Regions from separate parts of the Streptomyces sp. PL-29 genome, predicted to be linked through region 1. Evidence: riboswitches for the same ligand, from Rfam matches in the RefSeq annotation. Region 1 holds a riboswitch; each other region holds the start of a gene.
What was found. A riboswitch is a leader RNA that binds a small molecule or an ion and turns the genes downstream of it on or off. The one in region 1 is predicted to bind cobalamin.
Positions count from the first base shown of each region.

Region 2: it holds a riboswitch for cobalamin, as region 1 does, so the genes downstream of both, metE (5-methyltetrahydropteroyltriglutamate--homocysteine S-methyltransferase) here and R4Z63_RS21975 (ribonucleoside-diphosphate reductase subunit alpha) in region 1, are expected to answer to the same signal.
Region 3: it holds a riboswitch for cobalamin, as region 1 does, so the genes downstream of both, cobN (cobaltochelatase subunit CobN) here and R4Z63_RS21975 (ribonucleoside-diphosphate reductase subunit alpha) in region 1, are expected to answer to the same signal.

Region 1 covers NZ_CP136996.1:4,730,924-4,734,935, forward strand. Annotated here, with positions in the region: gene R4Z63_RS21975 (ribonucleoside-diphosphate reductase subunit alpha) at 1-1,837, opposite strand, end outside; cobalamin riboswitch at 1,973-2,094, opposite strand; gene R4Z63_RS21980 (GNAT family N-acetyltransferase) at 2,146-2,643, opposite strand; partial or broken gene R4Z63_RS21985 (Uma2 family endonuclease) at 2,721-3,307, shown strand; gene R4Z63_RS21990 (CstA-like transporter-associated (seleno)protein) at 3,355-3,552, opposite strand; gene R4Z63_RS21995 (carbon starvation CstA family protein) at 3,549-4,012, opposite strand, start outside.
Region 2 covers NZ_CP136996.1:893,748-897,759, forward strand. Annotated here, with positions in the region: partial or broken gene R4Z63_RS04005 (TetR/AcrR family transcriptional regulator) at 1-59, shown strand, start outside; gene metE (5-methyltetrahydropteroyltriglutamate--homocysteine S-methyltransferase) at 208-2,541, opposite strand; cobalamin riboswitch at 2,719-2,943, opposite strand; gene R4Z63_RS04015 (FAD-dependent oxidoreductase) at 3,092-4,012, opposite strand, start outside.
Region 3 covers NZ_CP136996.1:5,698,733-5,702,744, forward strand. Annotated here, with positions in the region: gene cobN (cobaltochelatase subunit CobN) at 1-2,368, opposite strand, end outside; cobalamin riboswitch at 2,409-2,536, opposite strand; gene R4Z63_RS26170 (ferredoxin-like domain-containing protein) at 2,872-4,012, shown strand, end outside.

The sequences.
Region 1 (4,012 bases):
TCGCCAGGAGCAGGGAGTTGCGCAGGCCCGTCGTGGCGACGCGGGCGCGCAGCGCGTGCCAGCGCTCCGGCCAGTTCAGCTCGACGTCGTAGTGGTCCGGGTGCAGGACGCCGCGGGCGGTGCGGGTCTGCTCCCAGGCCGGCAGCGGGCCGCTGCGCTCGGCGAGGTCACTGGAGGCCTCGTACGCGGCCAGCATGATGCGCTCGGAGAGCTTGGTCGACAGGGCCTTCGCCTCGGGGGAGTCGAAGGGCAGCTTCAGCTTGAAGAAGACGTCCTGGAGGCCCATCGCGCCCAGGCCCACCGGGCGCCAGCGGGCGTTGGAGCGGCCGGCCTGCTCGGTCGGGTAGAAGTTGATGTCCACCACGCGGTCGAGGAAGGTCACCGCGGTGCGGACGGTCTCGTCCAGGCGCTCCCAGTCGATCTCGCCCGTCTCCGGGAGCACGAAGGCGCCCAGGTTGACCGAGCCGAGGTTGCAGACGGCCGTCTCGCCGTCGTTGGTGACCTCGATGATCTCGGTGCAAAGGTTCGAGGAGTGCACGACCGTGCCCGGTTCGGCGGTCTGGTTCGCCGTGCGGTTGGAGGCGTCCTTGAAGGTCATCCAGCCCTGGCCGGTCTGCGCGAGGGTGCGCATCATCCGGCCGTACAGGTCGCGGGCGGGCATGGTCTTGCGGGCCAGGCCGTCGGCCTCGGCCTTGCGGTAGGCGGCGTCGAACTCGTCGCCCCACAGGTCGACCAGCTCGGGCACGTCGGCCGGGGAGAACAGCGACCACTCGGCGTCGGCGTTCACGCGGCGCATGAACTCGTCCGGAACCCAGTGCGCAAGGTTGAGGTTGTGGGTGCGGCGCTGGTCCTCACCGGTGTTGTCGCGGAGCTCCAGGAACTCCTCGATGTCCGCGTGCCAGGTCTCCAGGTAGACCGCGGCGGCACCCTTGCGGCGGCCGCCCTGGTTCACGGCGGCGACGGAGGCGTCGAGGGTCTTCAGGAACGGCACGATGCCGTTGGAGTGGCCGTTGGTGCCGCGGATCAGCGAACCGCGCGCGCGGATGCGGGAGTACGACAGGCCGATGCCGCCCGCGTGCTTCGACAGGCGCGCGACCTGGTGGTAGCGGTCGTAGATCGAGTCGAGCTCGTCCAGCGGGGAGTCCAGCAGGTAGCAGGAGGACATCTGCGGGTGCCGGGTACCGGAGTTGAAGAGCGTGGGGGAGGAGGGCAGGTAGTCGAGACGGCTCATCAGCCGGTACAGCGAGGCCACTTCCTCGACGGCCTGGACGCTCTCGTCCGCGGCGAGACCGCATGCCACGCGCAGCATGAAGTACTGCGGGGTCTCGATGACCTGACGGGTGATCGGGTGGCGCAGCAGGTAGCGGCTGTGCAGAGTGCGCAGGCCGAAGAAGCCGAAGCGGTCGTCGGCGCCCTCGGCGAGCGTGTGCTCGACCAGCGCGTCGAGGCGGCTCGCGTGCGTGCGCACGAACTCGGCGGTGCGGTCGGCGATGAGGCCCTCGCGGTGGCCGACCTCGACCGAGGCGGAGAAGGAGGTGGAGCCCTGGCTCGCGGCCTCCTCGCGCACGGCCAGCGTCAGCAGGCGGGCGGCGAGCCTGGAGTAGGCGGGGTCCTCGGAGATGAGGCCGGCCGCGGACTCGGTTGCCAGGGCGCGCAGTTCGGCCTCGTCGGCGGCGGAGCTGCGGCCGCGGAGCGCTGCGGCCGCGACGCGGCCGGGGTCGGTGTCGGGAAGGTCCGCCGTAAGTTCGGTGAGGGTACGCAGCAGCGTGGCCCCCGGGCCCTCGGTGTTGTCGCCAGAAACGGACTCGGCGCGCGGTGCGGAAGGCGCGATGGTCACGGCGGGAGCTCTCCCTCGCTCGGCCCGGTCGTCGGCGGGCGGGCGCGGGCGCATGCGGGCGTGGCAGGAGGGCACACCGCATGGCGTCCACCGGCCCAACCGCGAGGCCCGGACGTGTCGGCACCCGGGTCGGTCGATCCGGGCGCGCTGACGGCAGGTCATCGGACTTGGCGTCCGGATGTCGGACACTTCATACCGTTGCGGGACAGTTCCGGATTCCCACCGGATTCCCCTGCGGCGACAGCAGGCATGAGCATACATGTGGGGGCGCCCTTGTGTGGCACCCCCAACATGTAGTGTCGGCGTGGCTACAGCTTGAGTCGGTACGTAAGGAGTTTCAGGCCCTCGATGGGCGCCCAGTCCCGCTCCGGAGTGCGCTCGAAGCCCAGTCGTACGTAGATCCGGTGCGCCCCGGCCATGCTGTGCTGGGTGGAGAGCACGAGGCCCGTGACGCCCTCGATCGCCCGCGCCCGCTCGACGCAAGCCCGCACCAGGGCCTCGCCGACGCCCCGGCCGCGGGCCGCGTGGGCCACCGCGAGCATCCGGAACTCGGCCTCGTCGGGGCCGGCGATATCGGCGAGCGGGCTGCCGGGTGCGGCGAAGGTCACCCCGCCGAGCACCCGCCCGTCGTGCTCGGCGACGAGCACCTCGGCCCGGGCGGCCCGCCCGGCCACGTCGCGCAGCACGTGCAGGTACGGGTCGTCCTCGTTGAAGTCCAGGTGCCCGTCGGCGAGGTAGGCCTGCGCCGTGATCTCGCCCAGCGTCTCGTAGTCGGCGGGCACCGCCGTTCTGATCACCATGTCCATGCGGTCGAGTGTGCAGGACGCCTCCGGCGGGCGGCGCTATCGTCGGAGGCAGCACCGTCGAGGAAGGTGAGCGAGGCATGCCCGTGATGACCGACAGGCCCCACATGCTGACCGAGGACTTCGAGGCTGTCGCGCGCGCATAGCCGCCAGAGAGGTCGAAGGTCTGCGGCTGGAGTTCATCGACGGGGTCATCAGGAGCAAGGCAGTGCCGGACGGAGATCACGACCGCATCGTTCTGTGGCTCGCACGCATCTGCATGCAGCACCGGCCCGAGCTGTGGCTTCACGTGGAGCGGGGGTTGGCTGTGGGGGACTACCGCCCGGGTCGCGCCCGTCCCGATGCCGCTCTCGCGGTCGATGACGCGTTTGTCGGCCAGGGTGAGTGGGCCGACCCCGCTCCGGTCCTGATGGTCGTAGAGGTCACCTCGTACGACACCGACACGGACCGGCGTGATCGCGTCGAGAAGCCCCTCGCCTACGCCCAGACGGGCATCCCCGTATACCTGCTCATCGACCGGGAGGCGTGCGACGTGACCGTGTTCAGTGAACCGGACGGCCGCAGGTATGCGAACACCCGTACGGTGGAGTTCGGGAACGACGTTGAGCTCCCCGATCCGGTCAACGTCACCCTCCGGACCGAGGTCCTCAAGGACTGGGTGCGCTGAGGAACGCCGGAAGGCCCCGCCGGACGCGACGGAGCCCTCCACCTGTGTCAGCAGCAGCGGAAGCCCTCGCGGGGGTCCGCCTCCCGGGCGTCCGTGCGGGCGCGTTCGAAGGCGCGGCGGGTGAGGACCTCCGCGTCCGGGTCGTGGGAGCGGGCGTGGGCCACGTACCGGTCGTAGGCGGCCTCCCCGGAGAACTCCCGTACGTAGAACCGCGCCCTGGCCAGCACGCCGCGTACGCCGCTCACGCCACCGGCTCCTTGACCTGCCCGCCGCCCGCGTCGCGGTCCGCCGCGGCGGCGAGCTGGGCCCGCTCCTCGGCGGTGGCGATCAGGCCGGCCGGGGCGACGATCTTCGACTCGGTCCACGGGACCTCGGAGAGCGTCACCGATCCCGGGTCGCGGACGGCCCTGACGCAGGTCCGGAGCGCGTCCGCGAGGACCACGACGATCAGGGCCGCGAAGAGTGCGCACAGCACGCCGTCGACCGTGGCGTTGGTGACGATCGTGTGCATGTCGTCCATGTTCTTCGCCGGGGCCAGCACCTTGTCGGCGTCGATGCCCGCCTGGTACTTGTCGCGCTGGGCGAAGAAGCCGACCTTCACGTCCTCGGAGAACACCTTCTGGTAGCTGGCGGTGAGGGTCACCGTGGCGTCCCAGACCAGCGGTACGCCCGTCACCCAGGCCCACTTCAACCGCCCGGACTTGA
Region 2 (4,012 bases), 3.8 Mb from region 1:
GCGACGCCGCGGTCTCGGCGGCCATCCTCGACATGATCACCGACCATGTCGCGGGGCTCACCGGGACCGCCGCCGGGCGGGCAGACCGGGACGGAGGCGGGGACCGGGACGGAGGCGGGGACCGGGACGGAGGCGGGGACCGGCCGCACGCGGAGTACGCCGTTCCCCCTCTCTCCGCCTGACGGGCCGGGCGGCCCGCCCGACCCGTCAGGAGCCGGCTGCGGTCACCTCGCCGCGGACCCTGCGGGCCGCCTCGACCAGGTTCTCCAGGGAGGCCCGGGTCTCGGCCCAGGCCCGGGTCTTGAGACCGCAGTCGGGATTGACCCACAGCCGTTCGGCCGGGATGGCGCCGAGACCCTCGCGCAGCAGCGCCGAGGCCTCGTCGGTGGACGGGATCCGCGGCGAGTGGATGTCCCAGACGCCCGGACCGACCTCGCGCGGGTAGCCGGCGCCGGACAGCTCACCGGCGACCTGCATGTGGGACCGGGCGGCCTCCAGGCTGATGACGTCGGCGTCGAGGTCCCCGATGGCCCCGAGGATGTCGCCGAACTCGGCGTAGCACATGTGCGTGTGGATCTGGGTGTCCGGCCGGACGCCCGCCGTGGTGAGCCGGAAGGACTCGGTGGCCCAGGCGAGGTAGGCCGCGCGGTCGGCGCCGCGCAGCGGCAGCGTCTCCCGCAGCGCGGGCTCGTCCACCTGGATCACGGAGGTCCCGGCGGCCTCCAGGTCGTTGACCTCGTCGCGCAGGGCCAGCGCAACCTGCCGGGCGGTGTCCGCGAGCGGCTGGTCGTCACGGACGAAGGACCAGGCGAGCATGGTGACGGGCCCGGTGAGCATGCCCTTGACCGGCTTCGCCGTCTGCGACTGCGCGTACGCCGTCCAGCGGACGGTCATCGGGTCGGGGCGGGAGACGTCCCCCGCCAGGACGGGCGGGCGGACGTAGCGGGTGCCGTAGGACTGAACCCAGCCGTGTCGCGGGGCGAGGTAGCCGGTCAGCTGCTCGGCGAAGTACTGGACCATGTCCCCCCGTTCGGGCTCTCCGTGCACCAGCACGTCGATGCCCGCCTTCTCCTGGAAGTCCAGGACCTCCCGGATCTCCGCCCTGATGCGCTCCTCGTAGCCGGCGGTGTCGATGCGGCCGGCCCGCAGATCGGCGCGGGCGTTGCGCAGTTCGGCGGTCTGAGGGAACGATCCGATGGTGGTCGTGGGCAGCAGCGGCAGCCCGAGGCGGGCGCGCTGGGCGGCGGCCCGCTCCTCGTAGGGCTGGGAGCGGCGGCCGTCGGCTTCGGTGACGTCCGCGGTGCGGGCGCGGACGGCGGGGTCCCGGGTGACGGACGAGTGAGTCCGGGAGGCCAGGTCGGCCCGGTTCGCGGCGAGTTCGGCCGCGATGGCGTCCGTGCCGCGGGCGAGTCCGCGGGCGAGCGTGGCGATCTCGGCGGTCTTCTGCCGGGCGAAGGCGAGCCAGCGCCTGACCTGCGGGTCGATGTCCCGTTCGGCGGAGGCGTCCAGCGGGACGTGGAGCAGCGAGCAGGAAGCGGCCACGTCGACGCTGCCGGCGAGGCCGAGGAGGGTGCCGAGCGTGCCGAGGGACTTCTCGAAGTCGTTGATCCAGACGTTGCGGCCGTTGACGACACCCGCGACCAGGCGCTTGCCGGGCAGGCCGCCGACGGCGGCGAGGTCGTCGAGGTTGGCGGCGGCCGCGCCGGTGAAGTCCAGCCCGAGCCCGTCCACCGGGGCCTTGGCCAGCACTTCCAGGGCCGCACCGAGCCGGTCGAAGTACGAGGCCACGAGCAGCCTGGGCCGGTCGGCCGCGGCGCCGAGCACGCGGTAGGCGCGGGCGGCGGCGCTCAGTTCGGCGGGGGTGCGGTCCTGCACGAGGGCGGGCTCGTCCAACTGGACCCACTCGGCACCGGCCGCACGCAGGTCCGCGAGGACGCGTGCGTACACGGGGAGCAGACGGTCGAGCAGGGCGAGGGGGTCGAAACCGGCCGCCACACCGGGGGCGGGCTTGGCCAGCAGCAGGTAGGTCACGGGCCCGACCAGCACCGGGCGGGCGGTGTGGCCGAGTGCGCGTGCCTCCTCGAACTCGGCCACCTGCCGGGAGGAGTCGGCGGTGAAGACGGTGTCCGGGCCCAGTTCCGGCACCAGGTAGTGGTAGTTGGTGTCGAACCACTTGGTCATCTCCAGCGGCGCCACGTCCTGGGTGCCGCGCGCCATGGCGAAGTAGCCGTCCAGGGCGTCCGCTTCGACGGCGGCGCGGTGGCGTGCGGGAACGGCGCCGACCATGAGACTGGCGTCCAGCACATGGTCGTAGTACGAGAAGTCGCCGGTGGGCACCTCGGTGATACCGGCGTCGGTCAGCTGCTGCCAGTTGGTTCGGCGCAGTTCTCGGGCCGCGCCCCGGAGGGCTTCGGCACCGACCCGGCCGCTCCAGTAGCCCTCGACTGCCTTCTTCAGTTCCCGGTTCCGGCCCTGGCGCGGGTAGCCGTACACGGTGGCGGCACCGGTCCGGACGGCGGGGGCGGGGGTCTTGCTGGTCACGGAACTCTCCTTCGCGAGCTGTCTCCTGTGGACCCGGTGCGGGTCGGGAGCGCGAAGGGATGACGGACAGGAGGGACCTCGACCGGTTTGCGGTGCGCGTGCGTATGCGCCCGCGGTCGCCCGCCTGATGTGTCGCCGACCCGCCCACGAGGTCACCGGGATCTCCGCGCACGACGGGTCGCGCGCGGGCAACGGGCAGGTCTTCGGACTCGCGGGCGCGCCTGCCGGTCTCCCGGCGGGCACCTACTGGCCGTCGCTTCCCAGAACCTGTCGCGGTCCCAGTGCGTATGACGGCGGTCGTTCCCGCTCACCGCTGCGGGGCAGTCCCGGATTCCCACCGGGTTCCCTCTTACGACGCATCCCGTCTGGCGGACGGGGCGAACCAGCTGCCCGGCCAGACTAGATGCCGTTGCCCGGCGGCGGGCAGAGTTGTCCAGTATTCGGATGCCCGGATGAGACGCCGCGTGGGCCGTCGCCGTACTCGACGGGCGCCGCCCCGCGGACTTCCGTGGGGCGGCGCCCTGCTGCGTCCGCGGGCGCGGGCCGGAGGTCAGCGGCGGTCCAGCACGGTGGTGAGGACCTTGTGGAGGACGGATTCCGGGTCCGCCACCGCCTCCACCGAGCGCCAGGCCACGAAGCCGTCCGGGCGCACCAGGACCGCCCCGGCCGGGGTGGCGCCGTGCGCCTCGGCCCAGTCGGCGCCGTCCTCCGCAACCAGGTCGGCCTCCGGGCCGGTGCCGATCCCGTAGGCGTCGAGCCGGACGCTCATCCGCTTGGCGACCGATTCGGCCGCGCCGCTCCACGGGGTGCCCTCGGAGCTGAGCAGGACGAAGGACCGCTCGTAGAGGTCGACGGTGGACCTGCGCGTCCCCGCCACCCGGTCGCGCAACCACAGGTGCGGGGCGCGCGAGCCCGGGTCCCCGCACAGCCGCATGCGGTCCGGCACGACCGGCAGGTCCGGGTCGGCTCCCACCACCGCGCCGTGGGGGTAGCGGTATCCCATGGCCACGGACAGGACCCCGTTCTGCCGGCCGCCGCGCGCGGGCGCCTCGGGGACGGACTCGGGGTCCGGTTCGTAGCCCGGGTGGCTGTGCTCGGCCGAGCGGGCCGAGGCCCGCTCGCTCGTCGCCCGCGCCACCGGGAGCCGCTCGGCCTCGTACGTCTCCAGCAGCCCGGGGCCCGCGGCTCCGTCCAGCACCGCGGAGAGCTTCCAGGCGAGGTTGTGCGCGTCCTGGATGCCCGTGTTGGAGCCGAAGGCACCGGTGGGCGACATCTCGTGGGCGGAGTCGCCGGCGAGGAAGACCCGGCCGGCCGCGTACCGCTGGGCGACGCGCTCGGCGGCGTGCCAGGGCGCCTTCCCGGTGATCTCGACGTCCAGGTCGGGCGCGCCGACGGCACGCCGGATGTGCTCGACGCAGCGCTCGTCGGTGAAGTCCTCCAGCGTCTCGCCCCGGTCGGGATGCCAGGGGGC
Region 3 (4,012 bases), 970 kb from region 1:
CGCCGTCCAGGGCCGCGACCACGTGGGCGATCTCGTCCGTCGTACCGGCCAGGCGGGGGACCACCTCGCGGGCCGCGAAGGACAGCACCTCCGCGACGTCCACCGGGTGGTCCGCCGCGACCGAGGCCACGGCGCCCGGGGCCCAGCCGGCGTCCTCCATCGCCTGGACCAGGGCGCGGGCCTGCGCCTCGACGTCGTCCGCGGACGTACGGGTGGCCTTCGACTCGTCCAGGCCCAGCGCCTCGCGCAGGCCCGGGAGGGCCGTGGTGCCGCCCCAGATCTGCCGGGCCCGCAGGATGGCGAGGACCAGGTTGACCCGGGCCTCGCCCGTCGGGGCACCGCCCAGGACGTGCAGGCCGTCGCGGATCTGGGCGTCCTTGACCTCGCACAGCCAGCCGTCGACGTGCAGCAGGAAGTCGTCGAAGCCGTCGTCGTCCGGGCGCTCCTCCAGACCCAGGTCGTGGTCGAGCTTCGCCGCCTGGATCAGCGTCCAGATCTGCGCACGGATGGCGGGCAGCTTCGCCGGGTCCATCGCGGAGATCTGGGCGTACTCGTCCAGGTGCTGCTCCAGGCGTGCGATGTCGCCGTACGACTCCGCGCGCGCCATCGGCGGCACCAGGTGGTCGACCAGGGTGGCGTGCACGCGGCGCTTGGCCTGGGTGCCCTCGCCCGGGTCGTTGACCAGGAACGGGTAGATCAGCGGGAGGTCGCCGAGCGCGGCGTCCGGCGCACAGGCGGCGGACAGGCCGGCGTTCTTGCCCGGCAGCCACTCCAGGTTGCCGTGTTTGCCCAGGTGGATCATCGCGTCGGCGCCGAAGCCGCCGTCCTCGGCGCGCGCCTGGATCCAGCGGTACGCGGCGAGGTAGTGGTGCGAGGGCGGCAGGTCGGGGTCGTGGTAGATCGCGATCGGGTTCTCGCCGAACCCGCGCGGCGGCTGGATGAGGACGAGGAGGTTCCCGCGCCGCAGGGCGGCCAGGACGATGTCGCCCTCGGGGTTCGCCGAGCGGTCCACGAACATGCTGCCCGGGGCCTCGCCCCAGTGCTCCTCGACGCTCTCGCGGAGCTCCTCCGGGAGCTCGGCGAACCAGCGCTTGTAGTCGGCGGCCGGGATGCGGACCGGGTTGCGGGCCAGCTGCTCCTCGGTGAGCCAGTCCTGGTCGTGGCCGCCGGCCTCGATGAGCGCGCGGATCAGCTCGTCGCCGTCGCCCGAGACCAGCCCGGGGATCTCGTCGACCGGGCCGAAGTCGTAGCCCTCGGCGACGAGGGTGCGCAGCAGCTCCACCGCGCTGGCGGGGGTGTCCAGGCCGACCGCGTTGCCGATGCGGGAGTGCTTGGTCGGGTAGGCGGAGAGGACGAGGGCGACCTTCTTGTCGCGGCGCTCGATGTGGCGCAGCCGCGCGTGGCGCACGGCGATGCCGGCGACCCGGGCGGCGCGCTCGGGGTCGGCCACGTAGGCGGGCAGGCCGTCCTCGTCGAGCTCCTTGAAGGAGAACGGGACGGTGATCAGACGGCCGTCGAACTCGGGCACGGCGACCTGCGTCGCGGCGTCCAGCGGGGAGAGACCCTCGTCGTTGTCCTCCCAGGCGGCACGGGAGCCGGTCAGGCACAGGGCTTGGAGGATCGGCACGCCGAGACCGGCGAGCGCGCCCGCGTCCCACGACTCGTCGTCGCCGCCCGCCGAGGCGGTGGCGGGCTTGGTGCCGCCCGCCGCGAGGACGGTCGTGACGACCGCGTCCGCGGAACCCAGGGCCGCGACGAGCTCCGGCTCGGGGCTGCGCAGGGAGGAGACGTAGAGGGGGACCGGCCGGGCGCCGTGCGCCTCGATGGCCTCGCACAGCGCGTGCACGAAACCGGTGTTGCCGCTCATCTGGTGGGCGCGGTAGTAGAGCACGGCGATCTCGGGGCCGTCCGTCCGCTTCGCGGTGCGCTCCAGAGGGCCCCAGGTGGGGGCGGCGGCGGGCGGCTCGAAGCCGTGCCCGGTGAGCAGGACGGTGTCGGAGAGGAACCGGGCCAGCTGTTCGAGGTTGGCCGGGCCGCCGTGCGCGAGGTAGGCGTGTGCCTCGGCCGCAATGCCGATCGGAACCGTGGAGGCCTCCATCAGCTGCGCGTCCGGAGCCTGTTCGCCGGTCAGGACCACGACCGGGCGGGTCTGCCCCGGGGCCAGCAGCAGGTCCAGTCCGTCCTGCCAGGCCCGGAGGCCGCCGAGGAGGCGTACGACGACCAGGTCGGCCCCGTCGAGGAGGCCGGGGAGGTCGTCGAGGGGGAGGCGGGAGGGGTTGGCGAACCGGAACGGGACGGGGGCGTCCGCCGTGTTCGCCGCGCGAGCGCTGAGCAGATCGGTGTCGGACGTCGACAGCAGCAGGATCATGCGGCGGCAGGCCTTCCTCGGGGTTTCCGCGCCCCGGGCAGTGAGGACAGCGGGAGTTCCTGACTCACCCGGCCCAGTGGCGCTGCCGGGTTCACAGTGGCGGGACCGCGCCGGATTCGCACCGGGCTTCCTCCCATGTCGCCGTCCTCGGCGACGGCGGACCGTATGGGCCGCCGGAAGGTCATCCTAGGTGGCGTTTGCGGTGGTCGGGAGTGGGGGTGGCCGGTGGCACCGCCGGCCGCGGCGAGGGTGGTCGTGTCGGGTGCGGTGGGCTCCGCCGGGTGGGGCGGCCGCGGCGTACCGGTGCGGCGCCGCTGCGGGGGCTCTGCCCCCGGGCCCCCGCGCCTCAAACGCCGGCGCGCCGGAGGGGAGAAGCGCGGGGATTCCGGCTTTCCCGGTCCGCGCGCCTCGCGCGCCGGCGGGGGCCGGACGGGCGCGCCGGGTGACGGAGGGTGGCGGCGGACACAGTTCCGGTGAGGGGAAACGTGGGTATGCTCGCCGCCATGCCCCAGCCCCCCTCCGCCGTGTCGCGGGACGAACCGGTCATACGGGACCGCGGTGACGCCTGTCCCGGCGCGCTCCGGCTCCACGCGGCGGACGACGGACACCTCGCGCGCGTCCGGATCCCCGGCGGGGAGCTGACCGCGCAGCAGGCCGTGCTCCTCGCCTCGGCCGCCGACCGCTTCGGCGACGGGCACCTGGAACTCACCTCCCGCGGCAACGTGCAACTGCGCGGCCTCGCCGACGGCTGCGGCGCCGGACTCGCCCGGCTGCTGGACGGTGCGGGGCTGCTGCCCGCACCCGGCCACGAACGGGTGCGCAACATCGTGGCCACCCCGACTTCGCAGGACGTACTGCCCCGGGTGCGCGAGCTGGACCGGCTGCTGTGCGCGAACACCCGGGTGACCGCGCTGTCCGGCCGCTTCCTGTTCGCCCTCGACGACGGGCGCGGGGACGTGGCCGCTCTCGACCCCGACGTCACCGTGCTCGGGCGACCCGGCGACCGGGCGCTGGTACGCCTCGGAGCAGCGGCCGGAGCCGTGTCCGTCGCCGCGCAGGACGCGCCGCGCGCCGCGCTGCTCGCCGCCGAGTACTTCCTCGACGCCGTGGACGCGGCCGGCACCCGGGCCTGGCGCGTGGCCGAACTGCCCGCCGGACACGCCCTGGACGAAGGGGAGTTCACGGCCCGGCTGGCTGCCGCGGGCATCGACGCGGCCCGCGTCCCCGAGGTGGACTGGCCGTACGCCGCCCCGCCCCGGCCGTGGGGCCGGGGGCCCGGCCCGCGCGGCGACCTGTGCGTTCTGCCCCCGCTGGGCCGGATGAGCACCGGCCAGTGGCGGGTCCTGGCCGAGGTCGCCGGCCACGGCGACGGGCTGCGGGTCACCCCCTGGCGCACCGTCGTGCTCCCGGGCGCCCCCCTTCGCGGCCCGGTCGACGGCCCCGCACTGCTGGAAGAAGCCGGCCTGGTCGTGTCCGCGGGAAGTCCCTGGCAGTCCGTCACCGCCTGTACCGGACGCCCCGGTTGCGCCAAGGCCCGCGCGGACGTACGCGCCGACGCGCACGCCCTCGTGGAGCGGGCGCGGGGGCCGCTGCCCGTGCACTGGTCCGGCTGCGAACGCCGGTGCGGCCACCCGCGCGGAACGC